Regions from separate parts of the Bacillus altaicus genome, predicted to be linked through region 2. Evidence: predicted binding sites of a transcription regulator. Region 2 holds the regulator's gene; each other region holds the start of a gene.

Region 1 (7,121 bases), 2.2 Mb from region 2:
TCCGGGTTTGGATGTGCTCTTGATTCTGTATGAAGCGCTAAAATCATTCGTTGTAAGTCATCGTCACTACGGTCACTCGTATAACGATCAACTAATTCAAAGAAAATACTATTATCTTCGATTCCATATTCTTCTTCTAATATGTCATCTAGCACTTCTTCTTTTAATAACTCATTTTCTGTTTGGTTCCCAATACGAAAACGAGGATCGACATCAAGCATGTAATAATATCCTCTAATAACTTGTAAACAAAATGAATGAATGGTAGAAATGGAAGCTTTATTTAATAAGCTAAGCTGCTTTCTTATATGCTGTGAACCTGTCCCATCAATTAATACTTTTTCTAACGCTTCCCCAATTCGATTTTTCATTTCTTGCGCCGCTGCATTCGTAAATGTTACAACGAGCAGGCGGTCGACATCGACTGGATTTTCTTCACTTATAATCTTTTTAATAATACGTTCAACTAATACTGCTGTTTTCCCTGATCCAGCTGCCGCTGCGACTAAAATATCACGTCCGTTCGCTACAACCGCTTTCCACTGGTCATCTGTCCATTGACTACCTTCTGGTTTCTGAGGCCAATTTTCTATCATTCTCCGCCAACCTCCTCTCTAATTTTCTCCATTGCTTCGCTATCTTTCATATCTTTTAACGTACGGAATTGGTTATCTTCAAGTGATTCATCAAATTGACAAACCGATTTGAAGTTACAGAACGTACATGCCGCTTTATTCCCCTTTTTGTAAGGAGCAATATCGATAACACCTTCTGTAATGTCTTTTCCGATATTTTCAAACGAGTGGTGTACATATTTTTGAAGTACGTTAAACTCTTGTTCACTTGCAATGCTAGAACGCGCACTAAAACTACCATCTTTTTTCAGACCAGCAGAAATAATATCAGAGCTTCCTGTTGAAAGTTTATTATCCATTAAACGAACAACGTCAGCATCTCCTAGTACGAGCCCTTTCATTTTAAATTTCTTTAAAATTTCTTTCTCAATTTCTTCTTCAGATGCATCGCCTTTCATCTCAACAATCGGGTTATGAATATGGAAATACAATACACCCGCCGGTGATGCAGTACTGCCCTTTTTCATCCACGTATGTGCATTTGAAGTAACAACATCTAAATACGTTAACATTTGAAGTGCGAGTCCGTAATACACTTCTGTTAAATCTAACGCTTTCGAACTTGATTTATAATCAATAATACGAAGGAACGTACCACTCTCATCTTCCGCCTTATCAACACGGTCAATACGGCCAACTACTTCCATCTTCACACCATTTGGCAACGCAAATTCCATTGGCGGAAGCGATCCAGCCCCGCCCATACCGAATGGTACTTCTAAATCAACTGGTACAAAGCCACTCGACTTCGCATGTTCACGAAGAATAAGTGATGTACGGAAAATGATTTGTTGTAGTTTTTGTTTTAAATAGAAATGACGGTTTGAACTTAATAAAATTTGTCTTTGTAATAATGGTGCAATTTCTTCTATTACTAAAGCAGAAAGGTGCTCACACTCTTTTATTGATAAATCCGCCCAAGTACGATTTTCACGTAATAGCTTGTCTGCAATTCTCTTCAGCGCTGCATGGAATAACTCACCGATATCTGGCGCATCAAGTTTGAAAATATCACGCTCTCTTAGCGATAAACCGTGCTGAGCAAAATGAGCGTACGCACAGCGATTAAATAGTTCCATACGAGAAACGCTTCCCTTAATTGTATCTCCATATAAATCCCTACTTACATCTGTACTTAGTTTCTGTGCACGATTTCGGTAGAATAAACTCGATAACACGCGGCTACTTTTTTGCTTCCATTCATCTGAAGTAACGTAGAAGTTATATACGTCCCACCAAAAGTCTAAATTGCCTTCAAATCCGTAGCGCTTCCACGTTTGCAGTTGCTGCATGACGTAAGACAAAGTTACTTCTGGCGTTGCTACATATGAGATTTGTTCCGAACGCGATAAGTCATTTACATCATTCGTAATAAACGATTCTTTCACATCAGGGAACATTCTTTTTATTTTCTTAATAAAACTAGAAGCAAGTAACGTCTTTCCTTCTTCATCCGCAAGCGGACAGGAAATGTATAACTTCTCAGATGCTCTCGTCACCATTTGATACATAACGAACTGTTCTTCTAATAAAGTTTGTCTCGTCGTTGGTGCTAATTCGATACCTGCAGCGGTGAGAACATTTCTTTCCTCATCAGAAAGCATACCTTCATCCATAGGCGCTGCTGGAATCACACCTTCATTTACGCCGATAATGAACGTCGCTTTAATATCTGATAATCTAGAATGATCAATATTAGCAACTAACACTTGATCTAGTGACGGCGGAATGTTCGCAAATTGAAGCACCTCAAGACCTGTCGTCATTACATCAGTAAACATAGACAGGGACATCTTCTCTTCGCCAAGCATCTCAACGAACGTATCAAGAAGGCTCATCACTTCTTCCCATACTTGCTCATGGTCTGTCGCAAATAAGAAATCTCCGCTTTCTTCTGCACGAATACGTAATGCTTCTAGTTTTTTCGGAACGTCAAGCTCCTCTAAAAATAAATATACCGCTTCGCACATTTGCATAACTGTTCCAGCACGCTTCAGTCTTTTTTGCATACGAATAACTGGCGTTCTTACAACGTCGCGAAGTCGATTTATTTTCTCTTCCATTTCACGCTCACTGTCTGTTATCATTTCGCTCGCATCATCAAGAGAACGATAACGACGATACATCCACGGATCTTCAGAAGTCCATCTCTTCCCTTGTACACCGTACGCTAAACAGTAGTTTTCGAACTCATCCATCTCTTCGCGCATCGCTTCTTTTCTTACGTCTAGTGGATATAAAAGTTCTGTTTTCACACAGCGGAACACTGCATCATAACGCCAATTCCCGCTAATAATCTCTAAAGCCGAACGAATACATTCTACTAGCGGATGATGTGACATCGGGCGTTTTTCATCGATGAAATGCGGGATATTATAATCCGTAAATAACGTTCGCATTACATCGTAATAACTTTCTCCGTTACGAAGAAGGACTGCGATATCTCGGTAACGATAGTCTTCAGTCGCCACAAGTCTTCGAATTTCACGAGCAACACCTTCTACTTCAGCTCGTAAATTAGCTGCTGTACTAATTGTCACACTCGCTTCACCGTGAAACTTTTCATTTGGACGCGCTTCATAATGCATTTCTAAATGCGCTAATGCTTGCGAATGAAAACGCGGCTGTCCCATAAGTGGAATTGTTTTTTCAACTTCTATTTTCTCTTCACGCGCTACTTGTTTTATTCTTTCATACGTTAACGTCGTTTCATAAAATAAATCTAGTTCATTCACTGGCTGCGCTAACGTTTTTTCATCTATCGTTAATGTTATTGTTACTCTAGTTCCTAATCTCATTAGCCCTCTAACAATTTCTAGCTCTTGAGGAGAAAATGAATGGAATCCATCTATATAAATTTCCGCGCCTTTTACATACTCAGAGTCTGAAAGCTTCTCAATTAATAATTGTAAGTAGTCTTCTGAATCTAAATATTTTCCGATTAAAGCACGTTCAAAATCATCATATAGTAACTGTAAATCATACACTTTATTCGCTAGTAGCTTTTGCTCTGCACTACTGCTATGCGCGTCTAATTGTTGCCACATTTCATATACGTTAGACGGCGTCACATTGTAACGTTTAAACTCCGCAATCATACTACCAAGATGTTCAAAGAAGCCGTTTTGCTCCGCTGCTTTTTGAAACACAGATAGCCCATCTTTACGAGATTCTACAATTTTACGAAGCAACATATGTACACCAGCTTCATCAATATGAAGACGACTCGCTCCGCCAACTTCTTGCAGCACCTTCCACGCTAATCGCGAAAAACTAAAAACTTGTGCCCGAATAGAACCTCTTACATCTTCGCTCCCAATTAACGCCTGCTGCGTTTGGAATGTCATCTGTTCTGGCACAAGATATAATATTGTTTTCCCTCTTGGGCGCTGCTTTAACTCTTCTTGCACTTCGTGTAAACAAAGTGTACTTTTTCCACTTCCAGCTCTACCAATCACAAATCGAAGTGACATGTAACCCCACCTTTCACTTACATAACGAACGTTAGTTTGCTACCATAATTGTATTATAGGACACGAAAAAAGACAAACTGAGCTGTTTGTCTTTTCCTATACTTCATTTTATTATATCAGCCTTTTGAAAAATTCGTTTGTACCTCTCGAATCGGCCAATATCGTAAATCAACTTTACCGACAACTGTATCAGCTTTCACAAAGCCAAAGTGCCTACTATCCCAGCTACCAAGGCGGTTGTCACCAACTACAAAAATAGAACCAGGTGGTACAAACTTTTCTTCCGTTAACTCTTCTAGTTTAAAATCGCCTGTTAATTGCCGTCCATTTGTCTCTTTCTTATACGTCTCTAAATAAGGTTCCTCCACGAATTGTCCGTTTATATATAGTTTATCATGCTTATATTCGATATGATCCCCAGGTAAACCGATAATCCGCTTTACATAGTCCTCTTTTTTATTCGCATGAAAAACGACGACATCAAATCGATTCAAGTCCCCTACTTGATAACTCACCTTATTCACAACGAGCATATTTCCATCTTGCAATGTCGGCATCATTGACTTCCCCTCCACAACGTACGTTGAAAAGAAAAACGTTCGAAAAAATACAGCTAATAGTACACCAATTAAAATTGTTCTTATCCACTCTAGCCCTTCTTTTTTCAAAGTTTTCTTCATTCGCTTCTCCCCTCGCCCTTTAATAATGAAGCTTTTCTTTACAAAGAAGACTTTTCCTAATGTAGTTCTAACTTTACCTCAATTTTTTTACCGACATACCATAAAATAAAAATAACAACGCCAACAATAACCGATTTCACCGGCTTATGAATAAATGACACTAAATCATGACCGATATACGTTAAAATAAAGATCATCACAAGCTTTCCGAATGCTAATGCTAGTCCAAACTGTTTTACGCTAACGCGAGACAAACCAGCTACAACGTTTATAAGCGCAGATGGTGTAAACGGAAAACAAAATATAACAAAGATTGGCGCGAATCCTTTTCTTTCAATCCATCCCATCGCTTTTCGCACTCTCTCATGCTTATTTACAAAAGAAAAGAAACGACTTCGTCCAAAGCTGCGAATAATGAAAAATACAAGCATTGCACCAATTACTGACCCAAGCCATGAATAAAGAAAACCGAACCAAAAGCCAAATGCAACAGCATTCGCCAACACAAACACAATGAGTGGCAATGCTGGAATAAGCGCCTCTATCATCGGTAAGCCAATACCGAGAAGCGGTCCGAACGCACGATAACTTTCAACAATATGATCCATATTTTCTGGTGAAAAATATTCTTTGATCGTTTGAAAATCCATTCTACACTTTACCCCTTTACTCTAATTACTACCTCTACTGTATCATTGCTTAAATGAAAGAGGAAATGGTAGATACGACATATGGAGATGTATTTATTAAAGTTTCCATATCTTTCGTTAGAATTCCTTCCTTATCACGCTATGATAATCTTTCAATATTCGACAACGTTTGTTATACGTTTGTTTTTTTGAAGAGCAATATTTTTTGATGATTTTTTCGGTAAATGAAATTACATCGATGATTTTCTGAATACATCGATCACAATTTGATTTTTATCGGCGATTTTTCGAATTTATCGACTTTCCGACAAAAACGGACAAATAAAAAGGATGGGGGTCTCCCCATCCTCTCACACTTCGCTTTCCTTCACAAAATACACTTTCTCATATGCTGGTGTTAATTTAGATTCTTCATTTTTATCAATCTCTTTAAAGCAAGGATTCCCTTGTTTTTTCTTACGGTCTTCATATTCTGTCCGCAATTTCGCTGTACGATTTTGCTGATTTTCAAAGCTACTTTTTGACATTTCTAGTTTCACAGCGAAACCATTTATAAATCTAATAATAAGATTTCCATCTTTTAATTCTTTATTACCTTCAATATGAAAATGAGACAACCACGCACACTCTTTTCGAGAATAAGAATACGTAGGGAAAAAATAAAGTTGATCTGTCGGGCTAATTGCGATAGGAGCTTTATGTGTAATACGAGTTAACTCCTTCGTTCCTTCTTTTCTTCCAAAGAAACTAGAACCATGTTTCCGGCAACTTCTCTCTATAATATCGAGAGGCTTTTGAAATACGAAAAAAGAATCTTCCATTTCAACAATTCGCGTAACAACTTTCTTTTCTCCTAGAACAACAGGAAGTAAGGCCATTGTATTTTTGCTTATAACATAGTTTTCGACATAACGTTCTACTTTACTTTCCATAGTCTACTATCTGCTACTAAAAATATAGACACATGTATATCCTTAGAGTATGTAGTTTTTGCATGCTAAGAATATTTTTATCTATATCCACTCTTTTGTTAGTAACAGATTTTTCACCTCTCTTTTTTAAATTTTCGATCGCTGTTTAATTTCCCTTCTTCATTTCCCTTTTATAGTAGCATCTACGAAAAGGAAATGGTTTACATTCTACGATTCTTTACAAATACTTATAATAAATCAACCACACTATAAATCAATTGATAATAATATACAAATAATAAAGAAGTGAATTATATAAAAAGAGGATTCTATATACGAAAAAAGAATTTATATTATTTGTAATATGTTTAACATATTCTACTTTCCATATAATTACAGTGATTAATTTTGCTATAATTAAAATATAAATCAAATATACGGAGGTCTCTCATGGAAGAAAAGCAAGATCATCCAACAATTCAAATGAAAAATAGTAGCATTGTTATCGTAAAAAATTCAGCGAGTATTATATTCGGTTTATTTTTTATTTTACTGTTCTTCGCGAAGCCTTTTCGTAAATCTAAATGTCCAGAATGTAAGAAACGTGAAAAGAAAAAAGCTGTGAAAGAACACTAAAAGGCCTTCCTTTACGGAAAGCCTTTTTACATACTGATTATCAGTGCATATTCAACAAAAAAAGGATGGCATAAGCCATCCTTTTTTCTATAATAAACTATAAAATTATAGTTTGATTACGTTTTTAGCTTGAGGT
Region 2 (7,121 bases):
ACTAATCTATGGGGACATGCAAATTTCAGATGCTATGCAAACTCGTTTGCAAGACCACCCTTTTATTGAATTCATAAATAAAATACAGATGGATATAGCTAATGTTTCAATTTCTTGCACAAGTTTGTTCCATAATACATCTCCAGGTTTCCCGAAACATGTAACAATGCGTGACATCGTTTCTAATTATATTTATCCAAATACATTAAAAGTAATTAGAATAACCGGAGCGGATATAAAAGATGCTCTCGAACTCTCTGCTTCTTATTTCACATTAAAAGCAGATGGATCCATCATCGTAACCCCTACCTACATAGAACCAAAGCCGCAACACTATAATTACGATATGTGGGAAGGGATTTCGTACGTATTAAACATTTCAAAACCAATTGGTGAGAGAGTAGAGTCTTTGCAGTATAAAGGCACTCCTCTTAATATGAATGAAGAATATGACGTTGTTATGAATAATTATCGTGCAAGTGGCGGCGGGAATTTCTTTATGTTTCAAAATAAACTAGTAGTAAAAGACATACCAACAGATATGTCTGAACTTATCGCTAACTATATATTGAAGCATAAAAGGATAGAAGCAACGAAAAATGAAAACTGGAAAGTTATTAAATAACAATTTTAAAAAATAAAAAAAGATGGGCTGCGCCCATCTTTTAATTTAATTTTGCATTATCTTGCTTTTTTAAAGCTTTTAATTTCGCCGGTGTAACATCCGTTCCTTCTTCGTTAACGACTTTAATTCCTTTTAATTCGTTTAACATATTTTGACGAAATCCTTTTAAATATTGTTCACGTAGCGATTGGCGCTCACGTTGTTCTTCTTCAGTTAAGCCTTCAGCTTTTGCTTTTTTCGCTAAGAAGTTAATGCGTTCAATGAGTTCTTGACTTGGCATCTCGAATCCCCCTTCTACTCAAAACTGATTATTATCATACAATAGTTAGTCCTCTTTATCAAGCAATTGCTTTGTATACTCTACATACCTTCGATGTACAGTTGCTTTTGAAACATCATGACCAAAACCACGAAGTGTTGCTGCAATTTCTTCAAAAGTTAATTCATTCCGGCGCAAACGTACAATTTCCTCAATTGGCACTTCTTTTTTCTCACGTCCTACGCTTAAATGACGATTTTTCAAATTATTCTCTGGACGAAATCCTTTCTCCACTGCTCTTTGCATGCCACGTTTAATTTTTAAATTGTGGATCTTTCTTTGATACTCTTCAACGATCCCAATTATATTTAGCACCATCGAATCAGAATCTGAAAGCTGTAATTCACCACTATGCGTGTGCGTATAAACTTTTATCCCCTCTTTATGTAAACAATGCATTAACGCAATCTTTGCATTTCCTCTACCAAGACGCGTTTCATCTTGTATAAGTAGTACATCAACTTGTTCATCTCGAATTGTATCTAGCACTTCTAATATGCCATTACGTTCAATTGTATAACCGCTAGCCTGCTCTTCAATTACCTTTGTAACATCCATTTGATAGCGCTCAGCTAAATGCAATAATTCATCTTTTTGACGCAATAATGATGTTTCCTGTTCTTCTTTTGTTGTGCTCACACGTGCATAAATAATTGCATTCATTTTGAACCCTTCTTTCTCACTATATTTTCCTTATAGTGTATCATAAATTCGCCTTTCGTTCGAACTTATGTTTGTAGAATGTTTTTTCGCATGTTATACTTAATAATAAGAAAAATGAAAGAAAACGAGGTGTTAGAAAACATGGAAAAGTTAACGAAACGCCAGCAAGACATTCTCGACTTTATTAAGCTAAAAGTACAAGAAAAAGGATATCCACCTTCCGTACGTGAAATCGGTCAAGCAGTCGGCCTCGCTTCTAGTTCTACAGTGCACGGACATTTATCACGACTAGAAGAAAAAGGATATATCCGACGCGATCCAACAAAACCACGCGCAATTGAAATTTTAGGTGACAACCGAACGGAAACACAATCTGTTATTCAAGTTCCAATCGTCGGAAAAGTTACTGCCGGTTTACCGATTACAGCAGTCGAAAGTGTAGAAGATCACTTCCCACTTCCAGCTAGTATCGTTGCTGGAGCAGATCAAGTGTTTATGTTACGTATTTCTGGAGATAGCATGATTGAAGCTGGTATCTTTGATGGTGATTTAGTTGTTGTTCGCCAACAACAGTCTGCAAACAACGGTGAAATTGTAGTTGCTTTAACAGAAGATAACGAAGCAACTGTTAAACGTTTCTATAAAGAAAAAGATCATTTCCGTCTACAACCGGAAAACTCTTCACTAGAACCTATTATTTTAAAACAAGTGTCAGTTATTGGAAAAGTAATTGGCGTATATCGTGATTTACATTAAAAATAATAAAAAGAAGATAATTCCCTTATTTATATAGGGCATTATCTTCTTTTTATATTTTGATAGATTTCCGTTCATTCAAAAGAATTCATTTCATTAATTATTAACGCGTTTCAATAGTAACATCTCCAGCAGCGGTTTTACCGCTAATCTTTTTACTACCATTACCAATCGTTATATTTTTATTGTCCTCTTTAAAAATTGTCACGTCTCCAGCAGCGGTTTGCCCAGTGATAACTGCATCTTGTGGTTTTTCCAATAAAGTAATATCTACATCTCCAGCAGTTGAACTTGCCTCTAAATCATATTTAGAATCATGATCAATAATATCTATATCCCCACTAGCCGTTTTTGCTGTTACTTTCCCTATTACTTTTTTAAAATTCACCTTACCAGCTTTTGTAGACCCCTCTACACTCTTTGCTGTTACATGTTTCAAATCCACTTCTCCGGCGAGTGTTTCAACACTTACGCGGTCACTTTTCACATTACTTATTTCTATTTGTCCAGCGGATGAATTTACTTTTATCTCTTGATAAGAACGTTCAGGTACTAATATAGTCAATCTAGGCGTTTGAAATCCAAAATTGTAAAATGAAAAATCAAATGAAACACCTTTTTCTATTTCCCCTATGACTTTTAACGTATCACCATCTTCAGCAATACGAATCTCCTGTTTACTTACGTCTCCTGTTTGCTTTACATAAAAAGAGGAATCAGGAGATTTTTGGACAACAATATCTCCTGCATCTAACTTAACTTCTACATTTTTTAGCGTTTCGTTTTTAATTACGTCCTCTTTATCTCCTTTTTCTGCAGTTTGTACTGCTTTTTCATATGTTTGTGAAATCCCTATTACTCCAATAATGATACAAGCGATAGCTACTAATAATATCTTTTTCATCATCTACTCCCCTTTTATCATTTTGAAGTTCCAGACTACATAGCGTACACATAATCTTTTAAACCACCTCGTACTATAATAAGCTACAATACATAACAACAAACCTACTCCAACAAACGTTATACTAACGAAAAGATCCAACCATATAAAAGTGCCCATAAATACTTTTACAATAACGAAAAATGGTGTCACTACACTAGCAATCCCACCGACCCAAAAAGAAAATATAAAACCGATAATTGCAACTAACGGGCCTAACACAATAATAAAATTAAACAAGCTAAGTCCAACCGCCGCCATGACAGCTCTTGTTATATTCGAAGTCGATGGATCCTTTTTCATCTCATCAAAGCGATACAAAGCAAGCAAGTCTTTCGCAATTACCTTTGGAGAGCCAAGTCCCTTTATTATTTCTGATTCAGTTTTCCCCTCTTCCATCCCAAACTGAAAGTGCTCTTCATAATCAAATAAAATATCTTGTCGCTCTTCTTCTGGTAACTTTCTAAGATGACTTGATAATTCTTTAAGAAACTGTTCTTTACTCATCCCATTCCACCCCTTCAATAATTTCTTGAACACCTTTAGCAAAATCACGCCACTCTGTTACTAATAACGTAAGTTGCATCTCTCCTTGCTCTGTTAGTTGATAATATTTACGGGGCGGTCCTTCCGTGGATTCTTTTAAATACGTTTGAAAATATCCCTCTTTCGTTAAACGACGTAATAACGGATATACAGAACCTTCCGATATTAAAAATTTATTAGAGATTTGCTGAACAAGTTCATAACCATAACAATCCTTACGTTTTACAAGTGCCAATACACACAGTTCTAACACACCTTTTTTAAACTGAACGTTCAAGGACAATCCCCCTTTCTCATTTTAGTACTGTTCAATACACGGTACCTGCTTTACCCATAATATACCACTCAGTACTATTTATTGCAAGGTACTAAATTATATTTATTCCCTAAATTTACAAAATACAAATATAAAAGCCCGAATAAGATCTGTTATAACTGACCATTATCCGGGCTATCATTCAACTCTAATTACAATAATACAAAATTTCATTCAATCTTTCTCCTCTATGAACCCACTTCCATTTGTGACCCTAATAAATTTCGAAACACACCTTTTCTCTCTTTAGCCAATTGATTAAATTCACCCTTTTGAACAATTTCACCTTTTCCTAAAACAATAACTTGATCTGCATTACGGATCGTAGATAACCGATGCGCAATAACAACAATAGTCATCGTTCCTTTCAATCTTTCTATTGCTGATTGGATCTTTACTTCATTTTCAGTATCTAATGCACTCGTAGCTTCATCTAATACTAAAATGGATGGTTGTCTTAAAATAGCTCGAGCTAGTACAAGTCGTTGACGTTCACCACCTGAAAGTCTCACTCCACGATCTCCAATGAGAGTATCAAGCCCTTTTGGAAGCATTCGTACAAATTCAGCTGCCGCCGCAAAATCTAATGCAGTCCAAATTTGTTCTTCACTCGCATTCGGCTCAATCATCAATAAATTTTCTCTTATGCTTGCATTAAATAAAAAAGGATCTTGTGGCACATAACTAATAGCCCGTCTCAATGACAATAAATTTTCACTTGTAAGAGGAGTTCCATCTATTAATACTTGACCTTTCTCTGGTTGAATCAATCCCATTAAAACATCGATTAATGTACTCTTCCCAGCTCCCGAATGTCCCACAATAGCCGTCATACTATTGATTGGTATTTTCACATTAATATTTTGAAGTGCATACAAATGCTCCTTCTTATTATACCGAAAATAAATATCCTTACATTCAATACCCTGTTCTATACAAATCGGCTTTATATGTTTTTGCTGATGTATATCCTGCATTTCAATCGCTTCAATACATTCCCCTTGTAATTCCCATAATGACTTAAAAGCAGGAATGCTTGCAGCAAGCTGTTCTAAATTTGACTGAATTGTCATAAATCGTGGCCATATCCTCGAAAAGATGAGTATGATTAATAGTAATTGGGCCGGTTGAGCTTTAAATATACTTACTGATAATAATATAAAAAATGCAATTAAAATAGCCATTGAAACTTTATAAAACAATTGAGAGTTCGATCTTATTCTCATATACTCCATTTGTTCGTTACTCATCTTTCCTGTTATAGATTGTAACCAATCTAAACGTGATGCTTCCAAAGTATTACTCTTTATATCTTTAATTCCATTAAAATGATCTGTTATACCAGAAAGATAGCCTTGTGCCAATTTTGAGGTCTTACCGCCTAGTATTCGTGCTTTTTTTATAAAAACACGAGAAGCTACCAAGAATAATAAGCCAAAGACCAAAACAAATATAGTTATTTGGGGTGATAATAAAAACGCAATCCCCACCTGTATGAATGTAAACAGAATAGCAGCTAACAATTGTAAAATTAAATTAACCCCATAACTTACGCGAGCTAATTCTGTAGTTAATATATTTATTAGATTTGTTTTCCTTTTCTCTAAAAAAAAACTCCACTTCGCTTTTAAAATCATACTATATGTTTCTATTCTTAATTCTCGTACAAAAGCTTGTTGCGTTCTCGCATCCCTTAGCGTTATGTTTCTTTGTAGTAGATTTTGACCTAACACTATTAGTATATATATACCTAAAATAGAAATTAAACTTGTTGTTTTAGGGAAATTCTGTAAAAACCTATAGACAGGTGCAATAAAAGCAGTCTCCTCACCTACATTGATTATTCCAGTCATACTTATCATAGGAATTAATAAAATAATACCTATCCCTTCAAGTAAACTTATTAAAACCATACCAAACAAATTCACATACAGAATTTTCCCTGCAGAAGAATATAATTTCTTCATAAAATATATAATATGATTCATCGATGTTCCCCCTATAACAAAGCAAGCTCCTTTGTTTTCCTCCAAAGACATAGAAACGGACGTAAAGGAAAATATAAAAAATGAAGAGATTTAGGTAACGGTAATGTTTTTGCATCAATTGGATAAGGATAAAGTTGGCTCAAAATAAATATAATTTTTTGCTGATTAGACATCAGTGAAAATAAATGTCTACTATGATAAGCAAGTACTTCTTCAGGAACAGGTTCAGAATGCAAGTTGATCATTTTCTTGAAATAAAACAGTGCTTCTTGTGCTAGCTGCTTCGAATGTTTTTTAGCTACTAATCCCGTCATTCTTTCATTTAGTCGTGTACCTAGCAATTGTGATGCCAAAATTAATGCTTGTCCTCCCAAATGAAGTATTTGGTATTTTCTCATTAATTTATGAATCTCATTCCAGTTAAGATCTTGATCGACAATTTTTTTTATGTCTACTAACCAACGTAACCTGGACCAACCATGTCTGGCACCATGAGATACAAGAAATAAAAATAAGTCTTCCTTTCCTAACATATATACCGAATTACTCGTAAGTGTACTTTTTCTCTTTCGCTTCCAAAGTTCTTCAAACCCAGGTTCCTTACCCGGTCCGGGATTTAACCTCCAATGAATTTCAAGTTTGATTCGCCTTGTTGGATGGAAAAATGTTATATGGTGATGCCTCCATTTCCAATCACTTAATATCGTTTGAATATAATCATCTTTCACATATCCTTGCTCTAAAAGTAGTTTTTCTACTTTTTCTAAATTTTGAATAGGAATGAGAACGTCCAAATCGCAGGATGTTCGCAAAGAAATATCTCCATATAAATCCTGAGATAGTACAGGCCCTTTTAGAAACATCGTACGAATCTCATTTTCATTAAAAAGTTTATTTATTCGTTCCATTTCAGCACTTAAATAAAGCATTTGAAATGTATTATTTTTATATTTTCTATTTAAAGT
Region 3 (7,121 bases), 540 kb from region 2:
AAAACTTTCGTAGAAGAAAATCTTGTAAGCTATGCAAATGAATTACAATGTCCAAATGTGCTTCGTGAAGCGATGGCATATTCTTTGGAAGCGGGTGGGAAACGTCTCCGCCCGTTACTTTTATTTGCAACGTTACAAGCGTTTGGGAAAGAAAGAAATCTTGGAGTGGGTGCAGCTTGTGCCCTTGAAATGATTCATACATATTCGTTAATTCATGATGATTTACCTTGTATGGATGATGATGATCTAAGACGAGGAAAGCCTACCAATCATAAAGTATTTGGTGAAGCAATGGCAGTTTTAGCAGGAGATGGTTTGTTGACATATGCTTTTCAAGTTATTATGGCATATGGGCCAAAAGAAATCTCTGCTGAAAAAAAAGTAAGACTTGTACTTGAGCTTGCGAAAGCAGCAGGACCTGAAGGAATGGTTGCTGGACAAGTGGCAGATATGGAAGCTGAAGGAAAACGACTTACAATTAATGAATTAGAGTACATCCATAAGCATAAGACAGGTAAACTGCTTGAGTTTGCTGTACTTGCAGGAGCGATACTTTCTGATGCTACAGAAGAGCAAGAAGAGAAGTTACTTGCATTTGCGAAATATATCGGTCTAGCTTTCCAAATTAGAGATGATATTTTGGATGTAGAAGGAACAGAAGAAGAGATTGGAAAACCGATTGGTAGTGATGCTTCCAACGAAAAGAGCACATATACGACGTTATTTACTGTAGATAGAGCAAAATCTATTTTAGAGGAGAAAATTGCAAAAGCAAAAGATTCTATTAGCTCCTTACAATTACAAGATGAATATTTACTATCTATTTGTGATTTAATCGCAAAACGTAATAACTAATATAACAGCGTTTTCATTTGTTGAGTCATTCATCATTTTATGATATAAATGTAGGAAAAGGTTTTTCTTTTCTTGTTATTGGCAAAAATATATGTAGATTACATTGCCGTTATCACTTCGTGTTAGCGGCTATTTTTTTCATCACGTAAAGAAATATGATGTATAATATGATAAGTGAAAAAATGGAAGTGTTTTCTGAAAGCAGGACAAGATAAAAAGAATAGAAAAGAGAATTTCTTGTGTTGTGTAAATGTTTCTTATAATATTTGACATGTTGACAGATTATGAAATGAAAGTGAGTGATCCATGTGGATCTAACGCAAATTCAAAACCCTAGTTTTTTGAAAGATATGTCTATAAGTGAACTAGAGGGGTTGAGTGAGGATATTCGTAAGTTTTTAATTGAAGAGCTCTCTCAAACAGGTGGGCATATTGCACCTAATTTAGGTGTAGTAGAACTCACAATTGCTCTGCATAAATTATTTGATAGTCCGAAAGATAAATTTTTATGGGACGTAGGACATCAATCCTATGTACATAAAATTTTAACAGGGCGTGCGAAAGAATTCGGCACATTAAGGCAATATCAAGGTCTATGTGGTTTTCCAAAACGCTGCGAGAGTGAGCATGATGTTTGGGAAACTGGCCATAGTTCGACGTCGTTATCTGCTGCAATGGGAATGGCCCTAGCACGTGATTTAAAGAAAACGAAAGAATACGTTATACCAATCATTGGCGATGGTGCATTAACAGGCGGAATGGCTTTAGAGGCATTGAACCATATTGGACATGAAAAAACGGACATGATTGTTATTTTGAATGACAATGAAATGTCAATTGCACCAAACGTCGGTGCACTTCATAATGTACTTGGTCGTTTACGTACCGCAGGGAAGTACCATTGGGTAAAAGATGAACTAGAGTATATATTGAAGAAAATCCCAGCAGTCGGCGGGAAAGTTGCTGCGACAGCAGAGAAAATAAAAGATAGTCTAAAATATTTACTAGTATCAGGCGTCTTTTTTGAAGAATTAGGCTTTACATATTTAGGTCCGGTCGATGGGCATGATTATGAAAAGTTATTCGAAACGTTGCAATATGCAAAGAAAACAAAAGGCCCAGTACTTGTTCATGTTATTACGAAAAAAGGAAAAGGTTATAAACCAGCTGAGAGTGACGTTATTGGAACTTGGCATGGAACAGGACCGTATAAAATTGAGTCAGGTGACTTCGTTAAACCGAAGGAAGTTGCACCAGCATGGAGTGCTGTTGTTAGTGAAACAGTGCTTAAGCTAGCGAGAACGGATGAACGTATCGTTGCAATTACGCCTGCAATGCCTGTTGGATCGAAACTTGAGAAATTCCAAAAAGAATTTCCGAATCGTATGATTGATGTAGGTATTGCAGAGCAGCATGCTACAACAATGGCGGCTGGTATGGCAACGCAAGGAATGAAGCCATTCTTAGCAATTTATTCAACGTTTTTACAAAGGGCATATGACCAAGTTGTTCATGATATTTGTCGCCAAAATTTAAATGTTTTCATTGGAATAGATCGTTCTGGATTAGTTGGAGCAGACGGTGAAACGCATCAAGGTGTATTTGACATCTCGTTTTTACGTCATTTGCCGAATATGGTACTTATGATGCCGAAAGATGAAAATGAAGGACAACATTTAGTATATACAGCGATGCAATACGAAGATGGACCGATTGCTTTACGTTATGCACGCGGCAATGGACTTGGCGTTCAAATGGATGAAGAATTAAAGGCGATTCCAATTGGTACATGGGAAACGTTAAAAGAAGGCACACAAGCAGCAATTTTAACGTTTGGTACGACAATCCCGATGGCAATGGAAGCAGCTGAGCGTCTTGAACAAACTGGATTATCAGTGAAAGTAGTGAATGCTCGCTTTATTAAACCGATGGATGAGGCATATTTACATGAGCTTTTAGGGAAAAATATACCGATTTTAACGATTGAAGAGGCTTGTTTAATCGGTGGCTTTGGAACGGGAGTAGTTGAATTTGCTTCTGAGAACGGATACCATAGTGCTTTAATTGAACGAATGGGTATTCCTGATCGCTTCATAGAGCATGGTAGTGTAACAAAACTGTTAGAAGAAATTGGTTTAACGACAGATGCTGTTGTAGACCGTATTCATACAATGATTCCATCAAAACAAAAAAGGGCGTAACAAATGAGCATAAAAAAAGAAAGAGTAGATGTACTATTAGTAGAGCGAGGGCTTATAGAAACGCGTGAGAAGGCTAAACGTGCTGTTATGGCAGGTCTTGTATATGCGAATGAAATGAGACTCGATAAGCCAGGGGAGAAAATCTCGCAAGATACGGAGATTACGGTGAAAGGGCAAGTTATGCCGTATGTAAGCCGTGGTGGTTATAAGCTTGAAAAGGCATTAGAAACATTTCAACTTGATTTACAAGATAAAGTTATGATAGATATTGGTTCATCAACTGGTGGTTTTACAGACTGTGCGCTTCAAAATGGTGCGAAGTTATCCTACGCATTAGATGTAGGATATAATCAACTTGCGTGGAAATTGCGTCAAGATGAGCGTGTTGTTGTGATGGAACGAACGAACTTCCGTTACGTGACACCGGCAGATTTAGAGCGTGGTTTACCGCAGTTTGCAAGTATTGATGTTTCATTTATATCATTAAGGCTTATATTGCCGGTTTTAAAAACAATGCTTACGCCAAATGGTGATGTAGCTGCATTGATTAAACCTCAGTTTGAAGCTGGACGAGAACAAGTCGGGAAAAAAGGCATTGTTCGTGATAGAAAAGTACATGAAGCTGTCGTGGAAATGATTGTCGATTTTGCTCTTAAGGAAGGCTATAATGTCGAAGGTTTAACATTCTCACCAATTACAGGCGGGGATGGAAATATTGAATTTTTAATTCATCTAAAGTGGCACGGTGAGCGTGAGAATGGCGAAAATCATTCTCCGGTTTCTATTGAACAAGTTGTTACAGAAGCGCATAATGTTCTAAAACAAAAAGGGAAAGGGGAATAACATATGTTGTTCCTCTTTTTGTTGTAATCGTATAATTATTGTAAAAACAATTGTATACAAGTAACGGATTATACGTTAACATAAATAAATGAAGTATACCAATGTTTAAACTATGGTAAGAGATAGTGTGAGGTGCAAATGTATGAATAAAGGTCAGCGCCATATTAAAATCAGGGAAATTATTGCGAACAAAGAAATTGAAACACAAGATGAACTAGTTGATATTTTACGTAATGTGGGGTTTAATGTAACGCAAGCAACAGTATCGCGCGATATTAAAGAACTGCACTTAGTGAAGGTGCCATTACATGATGGTCGCTATAAATATAGCTTGCCAGCAGATCAACGATTTAATCCGTTGCAAAAATTAAAACGAAATCTAGTGGATTCATTTGTAAAATTAGACACGGCAGGACATATGCTGGTGTTAAAAACATTGCCTGGTAACGCTCATTCACTTGGGGCACTTATTGATCATTTAGAGTGGGATGAGATCGTCGGAACCATTTGTGGTGATGATACTTGCTTAATTATTTGCCGTACACCTGAAGATACAGGTGTTGTCTCTGATCGTTTCTTAAATATGCTGTAACAGAAAAATCTTGTTTACTTTCCTCTGTAAAGTGGAAAGTAAACAAGATATTTTTATTGGCGAAAAATATGGATTTTCAAATACAATACATTATTTTTTTTGAATGAAGTTAGAAAATAGGTGGATTGACCCGTAAAACGAATGTTTGGTACAATGGAGCGGGTTAGAAGAGTAATTTATACATACAAACATATAGTATAACTATTTGAATGAAGAATACTGAGAAAAGCCCTTAATAGGGGATTAGTTTATAACGAGGTGAATGGGGCATTGTTATCGGAATTATCGATCAGAAACTTTGCTATTATTGAGGCATTAAATATTTCTTTTCAAAAAGGTTTAACCGTTTTAAGTGGTGAAACAGGAGCTGGAAAATCCATTATTATTGATGCAATTAGTTTGCTTGTTGGTGGCCGTGGTTCAGCAGAATTTGTTCGATATGGAACAGAAAAGGCTGAGATAGAAGGATTATTCTATGTAGAAGATGACAAGCATCCATGTATCGCAAAGGCAGAAGAGTTAGATATAGAAATAGAAGATGGCATGATTATTTTGAAGCGTGACATCGCTGCGAACGGAAAAAGTGTCTGTCGTGTAAATGGGAAACTTGTTACACTCAGCGTATTAAAAGAGATTGGAAAAACGCTAGTTGATATTCATGGACAGCATGAAACACAAGATTTAATGAATGAAGAGCGTCATATGTTTATGCTTGATCATTTTGATGGAAATCGCATTGTTAAACAATTGGCCATATATCAAAATGTATATAAAGACTATGAGAAGTTAAAAAAACAGCTGAAATCTTTAAGTGAAAATGAACAACAAATGGCCCACCGTCTAGATTTAATTCAATTCCAACATGAAGAAATTCATAAGGCGGATTTAAAAATGGATGAAGAATATGAATTGACTGAGGAACGATTAAAAATCTCCAATTTTGAAAAGATTTATAAAGCATTAGGAGATGCGTATCGTTCGTTAAGTGGAGACGGACAGGGATTAGATCACGTAAGAAATGCAATGGGACAAATGGAGAGTATTACGCACTTAGATGAAGCGTATCAAGAAAATCATGATTCCATTGCAAATAGTTATTACTTATTAGAAGAAGTTGCATATCAGCTTAGAGAAAAGTTAGATATGATGGAATATGATCCGAAACGTCTAGATGAAATTGAAACACGTTTGAATGAAATCCGTATGTTAAAGAGAAAGTATGGAAATACTGTAGAAGAGATTTTAGCGTATGCTGATAAAATTGAACAAGAAATTTTTACGATTGAAAATAAAGACGTACATATTGAAACGACGAGAAAGCAGTTAACGAAATTAGAAGGTGTTATTGTAAAAGAAGCAACGTTGTTAAGTACTATGCGTCATGAGCTTGCGGATCATCTTACAAGCGCTATTCATCAAGAATTAAAAGAACTATATATGGAAAAAACGAAATTTGAAGTGAGAATTATGAAGAGGGTAGGAAATGTAGAAGAACCTCTCGTGGAAGGAACACCGGTAAAACTTACGGCGGATGGCTACGATCATGTGGAATTTTATATTTCAACGAATCCGGGTGAACCGTTAAAGCCACTTTCAAAGGTTGCTTCTGGCGGAGAGTTATCTCGTATTATTTTAGCTTTAAAAAGCATTTTTTCTAAGCATCAAGGTGTTGCATCTGTTATTTTTGATGAAGTGGATACGGGTGTGAGTGGTCGGGTTGCGCAGGCTATTGCGGAAAAAATTTATCGTGTATCAGTAAACTCGCAAGTACTTTGTATTACGCACTTACCTCAAGTAGCTTCAATGGCGGACTCGCATTTATTTATTAGAAAACAAGTGGCGAATGATCGGACGATTACATCGGTTACTGTGTTAAGTACGGATGAAAAAGTAACAGAAATTGCTCGAATGATTTCTGGTGTTGAAATTACAGATTTAACGACAGAGCATGCGAAAGAGTTACTTACGCAAGCACATCATTTCAAACAGACAGCAGAGGCTATCCAGTAATGGATAGCTTTTTTTTCTCAAATGACGATTTCTTAATTCTTCCGGTTATAAATAAAGCACTGCAAGGAGAGATTAAAAAGTGAAGCCAAGAGGCTGAATGTGGGTAGGAGCGAGGAGAGTGAACAAATTGAAATTAGAAAGATTTCGAAAAATAATAGGTCTTTGTCTCCTTGTTTCTCTAGTTTTTATTGGATGTTTTAAACCGCTTCGAACGTTTATTTCATCGCCGAAGCAACTTGTTGTTTTTGAAGGACAACAATCAGAAATAGCATCATTACCAGTTTTTAAGGCTTCATCTACAAATCGTAATGTATTTACTGTAAGTTCAAATGAACAAGAACTTATGGTAAATTCTCACCAAAATGGTGAAGCTGATATGGTGTTTCAACTTGCTGGTTTTCCAGTGAAAAAAGTAAATGTGAAAGTATTAAAAGATTTTAAAGTTATTCCAGGTGGACAATCGATTGGTGTAAAATTGAACACAAAAGGTGTACTTGTTGTAGGCCATCATTTAATTCAAACTGAAAAGGGTAAAGTATCTCCTGGTGAAACAGCTGGTGTACAGATTGGAGATATGATTACTGAAATCAATGGTAAAACAATTGAAAGAATGAGTGATG

Evidence for each region. The regulator LexA, encoded in region 2, represses DNA repair genes until DNA is damaged. The targets are predictions, from matches to a motif close to CGAACATATGTTCG.
Region 1: the regulator LexA is predicted to act here: its motif matches at 4,134-4,147, upstream of addB (helicase-exonuclease AddAB subunit AddB).
Region 3: the regulator LexA is predicted to act here: its motif matches at 4,626-4,639, upstream of recN (DNA repair protein RecN).

The regions. Positions count from the first base shown of each region.
Region 1 is NZ_CM143394.1:4,312,167-4,319,287, forward strand. It holds gene addA (helicase-exonuclease AddAB subunit AddA) at 1-596, opposite strand, end outside; gene addB (helicase-exonuclease AddAB subunit AddB) at 593-4,108, opposite strand; gene lepB (signal peptidase I) at 4,225-4,788, opposite strand; gene ACE38F_RS22365 (TVP38/TMEM64 family protein) at 4,845-5,438, opposite strand; gene ACE38F_RS22370 (competence protein ComK) at 5,789-6,370, opposite strand; partial or broken gene ACE38F_RS22375 (RNA-guided endonuclease TnpB family protein) at 6,420-6,506, opposite strand; gene ACE38F_RS22380 (hypothetical protein) at 6,800-6,985, shown strand; gene cspA (RNA chaperone/antiterminator CspA) at 7,091-7,121, opposite strand, start outside.
Region 2 is NZ_CM143394.1:2,062,291-2,069,411, reverse strand. It holds gene ACE38F_RS10890 (bifunctional metallophosphatase/5'-nucleotidase) at 1-625, shown strand, start outside; gene ACE38F_RS10885 (DUF896 domain-containing protein) at 666-905, opposite strand; gene ACE38F_RS10880 (YneB family resolvase-like protein) at 951-1,607, opposite strand; gene lexA (transcriptional repressor LexA) at 1,749-2,363, shown strand; gene ACE38F_RS10870 (DUF4097 family beta strand repeat-containing protein) at 2,467-3,270, opposite strand; gene ACE38F_RS10865 (DUF1700 domain-containing protein) at 3,271-3,813, opposite strand; gene ACE38F_RS10860 (PadR family transcriptional regulator) at 3,806-4,129, opposite strand; gene ACE38F_RS10855 (ABC transporter ATP-binding protein) at 4,357-6,156, opposite strand; gene ACE38F_RS10850 (nucleotidyltransferase domain-containing protein) at 6,168-7,121, opposite strand, start outside.
Region 3 is NZ_CM143394.1:1,521,942-1,529,062, forward strand. It holds gene ispA ((2E,6E)-farnesyl diphosphate synthase) at 1-855, shown strand, start outside; gene dxs (1-deoxy-D-xylulose-5-phosphate synthase) at 1,164-3,056, shown strand; gene ACE38F_RS08075 (TlyA family RNA methyltransferase) at 3,060-3,899, shown strand; gene argR (arginine repressor ArgR) at 4,042-4,491, shown strand; gene recN (DNA repair protein RecN) at 4,762-6,501, shown strand; gene spoIVB (SpoIVB peptidase) at 6,620-7,121, shown strand, end outside.